2 regions of the Anaerospora sp. genome follow, and region 2 is predicted to be linked to the other one. Evidence: a T-box and tRNA genes for the amino acid it is inferred to sense, from the RefSeq annotation. Region 2 holds a T-box; the other holds one or more tRNA genes.

Region 1 (4,224 bases), on a different contig from region 2:
CGCATCATTCACTCCGCCTGCAGCTATATCCAAATTCGTATGAGCAGAATAAACGGCAATTGAGTGTTTTAATAATGCAGCCATAATCTCTCCTTGCGGAGTGTCCGTGCGAATACTGGTTAACGCTTTAAATATAACAGGATGATGGCTAATAATAAGCTCATAACCATGTTGTGCTGCATAACGGGCCACAGGCAGCGTAACATCCAGCGTCACAAGCACCTTGCTGACCATTTGATCAGGAGAACCGACAAGCAGTCCCACATTATCCCAGTGTTCAGCCAAACCGACAGGAGCTAATCGCTCCATCATTTCAATTAAAGTTTTGCAGCTAACTGACATGCTTTTTCCTCCAGCTTTGCCAAGCTCTCCTGGTATTCCCGGAATTTAACCGATTGCCTCGCCTTTGGGCTGACATTCATTTCTGCTAAGACATACTGCTTTTGCTTAATCAACTGAAAGATGTGCTTCGCTAGGAGTATCGGCTTCTGTGCCCATAACACAGGACCTATTTCATACAGAACCGACTCAAGAAAAGGCGAATCCCCCTGCTCGGCAGCAATAATTTCATAGAGCTTGCCTTCTTCTTCTACCAGGGTTTCATCTGTTATATACCAGCCGTTTTGTACCAGCCACTGGCGCACGAGAGAAGCTCCGATCATTGGCTGAAGAATCATCCTTCTTAATTCACTTGTGACTGACGGATGGGCAGTCAGTATATCAATAATGGTTGTTCCTCCCATACCCGCAATTGTAACCGTGTCTGCTTCACCCGCCTTCAACACGGCAAAACCACTTCCAAAGCGAAGATCAATTTGTTTGCTCAAATTCAGACGGTCAATGATTTGACAGGCTGCCCGATAAGGGCCTTCATTCACTTCACCGGCTATCGCATGTGATATAAGCCCCTGCTGAAGCAAATAGACTGGTAAATAGGCATGGTCAGTACCAATATCAGCCACAACAGCTCCCTTTGGAACTCTTTCGGCAATCGCTGTTAGTCGTTCTCCTAAATTCAATATACTGCCTCCCAGAATGTTAGAGTGCCTATTGCTAACAGGCTCCCTATAGTATGAAACAAAACTTCTGCAATATTTCTATAAATCCTGCAAATAAATAAAGCCATCCATAATGGATGGCTTAGTGACCTTTTGGTGACCCGTAGGGGATTCGAACCCTTGATACCGCCGTGAAAGGGCGGTGTCTTAACCGCTTGACCAACGGGCCGAATATGTAATGGTGGGCCCACCTGGGATCGAACCAGGGACCAGCCGGTTATGAGCCGGCTGCTCTACCGCTGAGCTATAGGCCCAAAAGACATTGAAAAACAGGTTTTCGAGCGAAAGCCTGTTTATACAAAACAAAAATGGCTCCTCGAGTAGGACTCGAACCTACGACCGATCGGTTAACAGCCGATTGCTCTACCAACTGAGCTATCGAGGAACGGCATCGACATAACATATTGTACAACAATGTTAACTAGCCGTCAAGGTTTTTTTAATATTTATTCAAGAAAATCTTTTAGCTTTTTACTACGACTGGGATGGCGGAGCTTCCGAAGTGCCTTTGCCTCAATCTGACGAATTCGCTCACGAGTTACACCAAAATGCTGACCGACTTCTTCCAAAGTACGTGCTCTGCCGTCATCCAAACCAAACCGTAAGCGAAGAACTTTCTCTTCCCTTGGAGTTAATGTCTCCAGCACTTCTTCGAGCTGCTCTTTTAATAGCATGAAAGAAGCCGCTTCCGCAGGTGCCGGTGCATCCTGATCTTCAATAAAATCACCAAGATGAGAGTCTTCTTCTTCACCGATCGGTGTCTCAAGTGAAACAGGCTCCTGGGCTATCTTCATAATTTCACGAACCCGTTCAACGCTAATATCCATTTCTTTAGCGATTTCTTCCGGCAAAGGCTCTCTGCCTTTATCCTGCAAGAGTTGACGGGAAACACGAATCAATTTATTAATTGTTTCCACCATGTGCACCGGTATACGAATGGTACGCGCCTGATCGGCGATTGCTCTGGTAATTGCCTGCCGAATCCACCAGGTAGCATACGTACTGAATTTATAGCCTTTATTGTAATCGAACTTCTCAACGGCCTTAATGAGTCCAAGGTTACCTTCTTGAATAAGATCCAAAAAGAGCATGCCTCTTCCTACATAGCGTTTAGCAATACTAACAACAAGCCGTAAGTTTGCTTCTGCCAGACGGCGCTTTGCCTCTTCATCGCCTTGTTCCATACGTTTGGCGAGATTAATTTCCTCATCAGCAGTAAGCAGTGGAACGCGGCCAATTTCCTTCAGATACATCCGAACAGGATCGTCAATGCTGATGCCCTCAGGAATGCTTAGATCAATATCTACTTCTTCCGGAGCAGTTTCAATCTCAGCCTGATCAGGACCTTCAAATACTTCTACATCAGGAATTTCATCAACAATTTCAATGCCTTTAGTCGTAAAAACTTCATACATGTCATCAATTTCATCAGGTGACAAATCTTCACCTTGGAGAGTATCCATGATTTCTGCGTATGTCAGCATACCGCCGCGTTTTTTACCTTTATGCAATAACTCATTTACATGTTCACTCGAAACACTTTTCTTTTCGGTCATTGTTACTCCCCCCTCCTTTGGCACGTCTGATGAGTTGAGCTCATGCTATCTGCACTAATAGTCTTATGACTGAAGCAATAGTTTAATTTCATCATTAATTCGTTTGCTTTCAGCTAATTCCTCCTGAAAGCGACTATCCCCCAAACGTTCTAATTCATCGGCTCGCAGCCGGTGTTGTTCAAATAAGGTTTTAAGACTTGTCAGCCGAATCGCTTTAATGTAATCATCAACCATTCGGGTAACATCACTGGTTTGTTCATCTATAAGCATAATATGTGACAGTTCGATATTGGCTTTCTCACTTAGCGAATTGGCTAAAGCAGCCGGCGCTAGTTGATTTCCTGAACTGTACGCATGAAATAAGGAGGTGAGTATTTCCCGCCGGCTTTCATCCTGAAAATCATCGGTTGAAAGCTGGACTTGTACGTAGGAGATAAGGGCAGGATCTTCACACATTAAGCGGATTAGGTGCTGCTCGGCGGCAGAATTTTTTTGTACGGCACGCCTTGACACCGAGACACTTGTTGTATTATATCCATTCTTCCCCGTTTTTACAATTTTATCCTTTTTATTATTTGTTGCATATTTATTAAATTCGCTGCGAATAGCGCTTTCATCAATACTGAGGAGCTGGGATAACCGTGTAATGTGTCCGTCAATTTCAACGGCATTGTTAGATTGAATTAACGCCGGCAATACTTTCGCCACAACAGCGACTTTGCCTTCAAGGCGGGAATAGTCCGTATCTTTTAATGCCTGTTGAATCTGATAATCCAGTAGTCCCGGAGCCCGCTGAATAAAACTCTGAAATTGCTCAATACCATTCTTACGAATAAATTCATCAGGATCCTTGCTATCCGGAACGGAGGCGATCCTGATCGTGATGCCCAAAGTCCTGACGACTTCCAAGGCCCGCAATGTCGCATTTTGACCAGCCGCATCACTGTCATATGCAAAGACAACCTCTGCTGCCTGCCGCAAAAGCAACCGGCCTTGTTCCGGCGTAAATGCTGTACCTAATGAAGCCACCACATTTTTTGCCCCTGCTTCATGAGCTGTTATGGCATCCATATATCCTTCTACCACAATAGCCTGCCCCAAATCACGTATGGATTTGCAGGCTTGATCAAAAGCGAACAAAGTTTGCCTTTTATTAAACAATACCGTTTCAGGTGAGTTTAAATATTTAGGCTGGCTATCATCCATTACTCTGCCGCCAAAGCCAATCACTCTTCCCCGTGCATCACAGATTGGAAATATGATACGATTGCGAAAACGGTCATAACTTCCTTCCCCTGTTGGACGGCTGCTCACTAGCCCCGCTCGCAGCAGAAGTTCCTGATCAAAACCACGTTCTTGAAAAGCTAATGATAGTTTATCCCAACCGGGAGGAGCAAAACCAATTTTAAATTGTTCAATTCCGGCTTTCGTTAACCCCCTGGATGTCAGATAAACAAGCGCCTCTTTTCCATAACTGGTCTTAGTAAGACAATTATAAAAAAAGTCACGCGCCATTTCATTTACCCGGTATAACTGAGCCATTTCCCTTTCCCGGTTAATTTCAAACTCACTTTTCTCTTGCTCGGGCAAAGGGATATTCAGTTTTTGCG
Region 2 (4,224 bases):
TTGCCAAAAACAGCAGTGGAAATAGCAAGCAGGGTATAGAACCAGCCGCGGGTCTGGTCAACAGCCTCAGAGATAAACTGGGCCGGGAAGTTTTGCTCAAACAGTTCCTTGTTCTCGAAGGGATAGTGATACTGGGCAAATGGCATTGAGCCAGAGTCATACCAGCAGTCAATTACTTCACTGACTCGCTGCATCTTTTTGCCGCACTGCGCGCAATTCATCTCGAGTTTATCAATATACGGCTTATGCAGGTCAAGATCATCCGGTACGTTCAGGCCTTTTTCCTTAAGCTCTGCGATGCTGCCAATGCATTCCCGGTGTCCGCATTCGCATTCCCAGATTGGCAAAGGTGTGCCCCAGTACCGCTCACGGCTGAGACCCCAGTCGATTACATTTTCTAAGAAGTTGCCGAAACGTCCCTTTTTGATGTTATCGGGGTACCAGTTGATCTTGTCGTTATTCTCTAAAAGCTGATCCCTGAGTGAGGACATTCTGACGAACCAGGATACGCGCGGATAATATAAGAGCGGAGTATCGCAGCGCCAGCAGAAGGGATAGGAGTGAAGATATTTTTCCGCTTTGAACAGAATACCGTTTTCTTTTAAGAATGCCAGTATTTTTTCATCCGCTTTTTTGACAAACATGCCCTGCCAGGGAGTCACTTCTTCTACAAAGTTACCTTGTGCATCTACTAGATTAATGAGTGGCAAATCATACTTTTGGCCAAGGCGGTTATCATCTTCGCCATAAGCCGGAGCAATATGCACAATGCCGGTACCATCACTCAAGGTTACAAAGTCACCATGAACCACATAATAGGCTTTTTTGTCCGGTTGCGCGAAGCAAAACATGGGCTCATATTCTTTACCCAGCAGAGCTTCCCCTTTGAACTCGCGTACCAGCTCATATTCGCTCTCCAGGCAGCTCAGCCGCTCTTTTGCTACGATTACATGTTCTTCCTGATGGATGACTTCGACATAATCAAAGGTCTGGTTAACGGCCAAGGCCACGTTGCTAGGCAGCGTCCAGGGGGTAGTGGTCCATACGAGAATGGCGGTATTTTCCCCTTTGAGCCTAAATTTGACATAAGCCGAGTTGTCTTTCACGTCCTTATAGCCCTGGGCTACTTCATGAGAAGACAAAGCGGTACCACAGCGCGGGCAATAGGGAACAACTTTATGCCCCTTATATAGTAAATCTTTATCCCAAAGCTGCCTTAGTGACCACCAGACTGATTCAATATATTCATTATGGTAGGTAACATACGGATTCTCCATGTCAATCCAGAATGCTACCCTCTCCGACATTTCCTTCCACTGGGTAGCGTAGGTAAACACGCTTTCTTTGCATTGCTTCACGAATTCTTCCACGCCATATTTCTCAATTTCAGGCTTGCCGGAAATACCCAGCTTTTTCTCAACTTCCAGCTCAACCGGCAGACCATGTGTATCCCAGCCAGCTTTGCGCAGAACCCGGTATCCCTTCATGACTTTATACCGTGGAATGAGGTCTTTGATAACTCGGGTAACAACGTGACCGATGTGGGGACTGCCATTCGCAGTCGGCGGTCCGTCATAAAATGTAAAATACTCCTTGCCCTCGTTCATCTTAAAACTCTTGGCAATGATCTCTTGCTCTTCCCACGAGGCCAGGATGGATTTTTCCATCTCCACAAAATTATTCTTTGGACTTACTTTTTTATACATATACTGCCCCTCCATTTTCATGAACGCTTCAACGTCTTGCATACCCGAAAATACGGTAATAAAAAAGCCTCGTCCCTTAGTCAGGACGAAGCGTTACCTTCATTTATACCACCTTACTATTCTCAGGTACTGCATACCTTATCCTTTAACGCAGGAATACGGATTAACCTACTAAGCATTCAGTCATCAGCTCTCAGGTGATTTTCTTCCGGTACTTCCTGCAGGTTCTCAACACTCCCGCTCTCTGTAAGGTCTGTTTCCGCAATACTCTTCCTGTTCATCGCTTTTCAAGAAACTATATTAAAATATTACTCGTGATTATACTTCTCCGGCAGGGAAATGTCAAACAAACCTCACAAATACAACTCCTTGCTCCGCTTCCTACTCATTCTTTTTCTTTAAGCTGCTGTATTTTTAAATCCAACGCCTTTAAGCTCAAATGGATCTCTTTTATATGCTTCTCAAGCCTGTGGAGATGTCCTTGCATATCATCAATTTCTTGTTCTGCTTTATAATTTATTGCAAAATCAATGATCGACTCATCTTTATCTCTCGTTGCCTGACGGTTTTGACTCATCATAATAATGGGAGCCTGGAGTGCTGCCAAACAGGATAAGATTAAGTTCAATAATATAAACGGAGCTTCATCAAAGTGGTACGTAAACTGCAAGATATTCCATACCATCCAGAGGATTAAAAAGGAAAGGAACAATATAATGAACTTCCAACTCCCGCCAAATCTGGCGATAGTATCGGCCAACTGATCCGCCCGTGACGTGTTCAGCAAATAGGTTTCATTTACACGTGTAATGATCGTACGCTCGTAATTGTCCACTAATTTATCAATGCGTTTTCTATTGTCCTCATCAATTTGAATATCAAAGCCCTCTAATGCTCCTTCATCACTTACATACTTAAGTGTAGACTTCTTACCGTTCCCCATCTTCATGACTCGTTTCATTACTTATCACCTATCTGCTTTCATAATGGTGCTTACCTACACCAGTATTAGCAAATTACGGTATTTCATTCTTTGGTTGCCACTCTGGGACAAGGAACCTGTCCCCTTGTCCCACAAAATTTACGTACTCTCATACAAAACCAGGATTGCTGCTGATAGGAAGATCATACCCATAACAGCGGGTGCAGGAGACCCTAGCGATACATAGATCTGACCGCCAATGACAGGCCCAATGATTCTTGCTAAGGCCTGAATGGATTGGCTGCCGCCTTGAACCCGGCCTTGTTCACTGGCATTGACAGCTTTGGAAAGCATCCCATTGAACGAAGGCCCAAAGATGGAATCACCGAAACCGAATATAAACATGCCAGCGATAAACAGCGGATAGTAAGAGAACAACGCCGATGCTGCAATCAGACTGTAGCCGATAACCTCTGACCCCATCCCTAAAACCGCTATCTGTTTATCACTCATTTTTAGCAATAGCTTGGGCATGATGAACCCCTGCGAAACGATGTCCTGGAACCCGATAATAGAAAACATTAGTCCAATGAGTGCAGGCTGCCAATTGAATGTATCCATTGTAAATTGGGAAAACACTGCCTGCAGCGCTCCATTGGGTATCCAAAGCAAGAATGCTGAGACAAGCAGCCTTTTTAAGTTCTTCATAGAAAGTACGCTTGCAAGCTGAGTAAAGGGATTCAGCCTTACCAACGTAATCTCTTTCAGTCTGTTCTTCTTATCAAGGCTCTCAGGCATAAAAAAGTATCCATAAACCACATTCACTAAAGTGATGATTGCACCGAAATACATCGGCACAGCATAACCAAACTTGGCAAGTAAGCCGCCTACCGTTGGCCCAATGACAGTACCTACGCCTACAACCGCACTCATCCAGCCAAAGTATTTGGTTCTCTGGTCTCTAGGGATGATGTCGGCAAAATAGGCGAATATCGTACTTATGCTGCCACCGGTTATCCCTTCTATGATACGCCCGGCAAACAGTACCCACAGCGATCCGCCTATGCCAAAGACAAAGTATCCAATTGCCGACCCTAAAAGGCATAGTAAAAGCAATGGACGACGGCCATATTTGTCGCTCAAAGCGCCAAGTACAGGCGCCGCAAAAAACACGCAGACTGCATACACAGAGGTCAGAAGTGTAACAACGATCGCTTGTTCTCCCGGATTACTTGTATAAGGCTGCACTAGAAATGGGACAACAGGTGCTATAATACTGAAGCCTAACCCGCAAAGAAACACAGCGATAAGGCCGAATAGCAAAGCATGTTTATCTACGGGCTGCTCTATATTCTGTTCATTGTGTGCTCTAATTTTAGACATACTATATCCCTTTCTAAGGTTATAAATTTCACTTCCTAGGAAGCAAAATAATCATAGCATATCTTAACTGCCTTGTCAAAACTACCGTCAACAAAAAGGCAGCCTGTTCTCAATAGCGCCAGGCTGCCTGTGGTTGGTCACTATGAATTTTTATTTTGACTCCCTATCTGCATCCAGTTTCCTTATTTCTCCATCCAAATGCTTACTATATTT

Evidence for each region. The T-box of region 2 lies ahead of ileS (isoleucine--tRNA ligase). A T-box ahead of a tRNA ligase gene usually reads a tRNA of that ligase, here a tRNA-Ile.
Region 1: it encodes a tRNA-Ile, which carries the amino acid that the T-box ahead of ileS (isoleucine--tRNA ligase) is inferred to sense. The anticodon was not compared.

What each region holds. Positions count from the first base shown of each region.
Region 1 is NZ_DALZUO010000011.1:94,263-98,486, forward strand. It holds gene RTR76_RS11060 (Nif3-like dinuclear metal center hexameric protein) at 1-342, opposite strand, end outside; gene RTR76_RS11065 (class I SAM-dependent methyltransferase) at 318-1,019, opposite strand; tRNA gene RTR76_RS11070 (tRNA-Glu) at 1,153-1,227, opposite strand; tRNA gene RTR76_RS11075 (tRNA-Ile) at 1,238-1,312, opposite strand; tRNA gene RTR76_RS11080 (tRNA-Asn) at 1,368-1,443, opposite strand; gene rpoD (RNA polymerase sigma factor RpoD) at 1,505-2,614, opposite strand; gene dnaG (DNA primase) at 2,678-4,224, opposite strand, start outside.
Region 2 is NZ_DALZUO010000001.1:333,613-337,836, reverse strand. It holds gene ileS (isoleucine--tRNA ligase) at 1-1,706, opposite strand, end outside; T-box leader at 1,785-1,996, opposite strand; gene RTR76_RS01635 (DUF1003 domain-containing protein) at 2,092-2,667, opposite strand; gene RTR76_RS01630 (MFS transporter) at 2,788-4,011, opposite strand; gene RTR76_RS01625 (MarR family transcriptional regulator) at 4,162-4,224, opposite strand, start outside.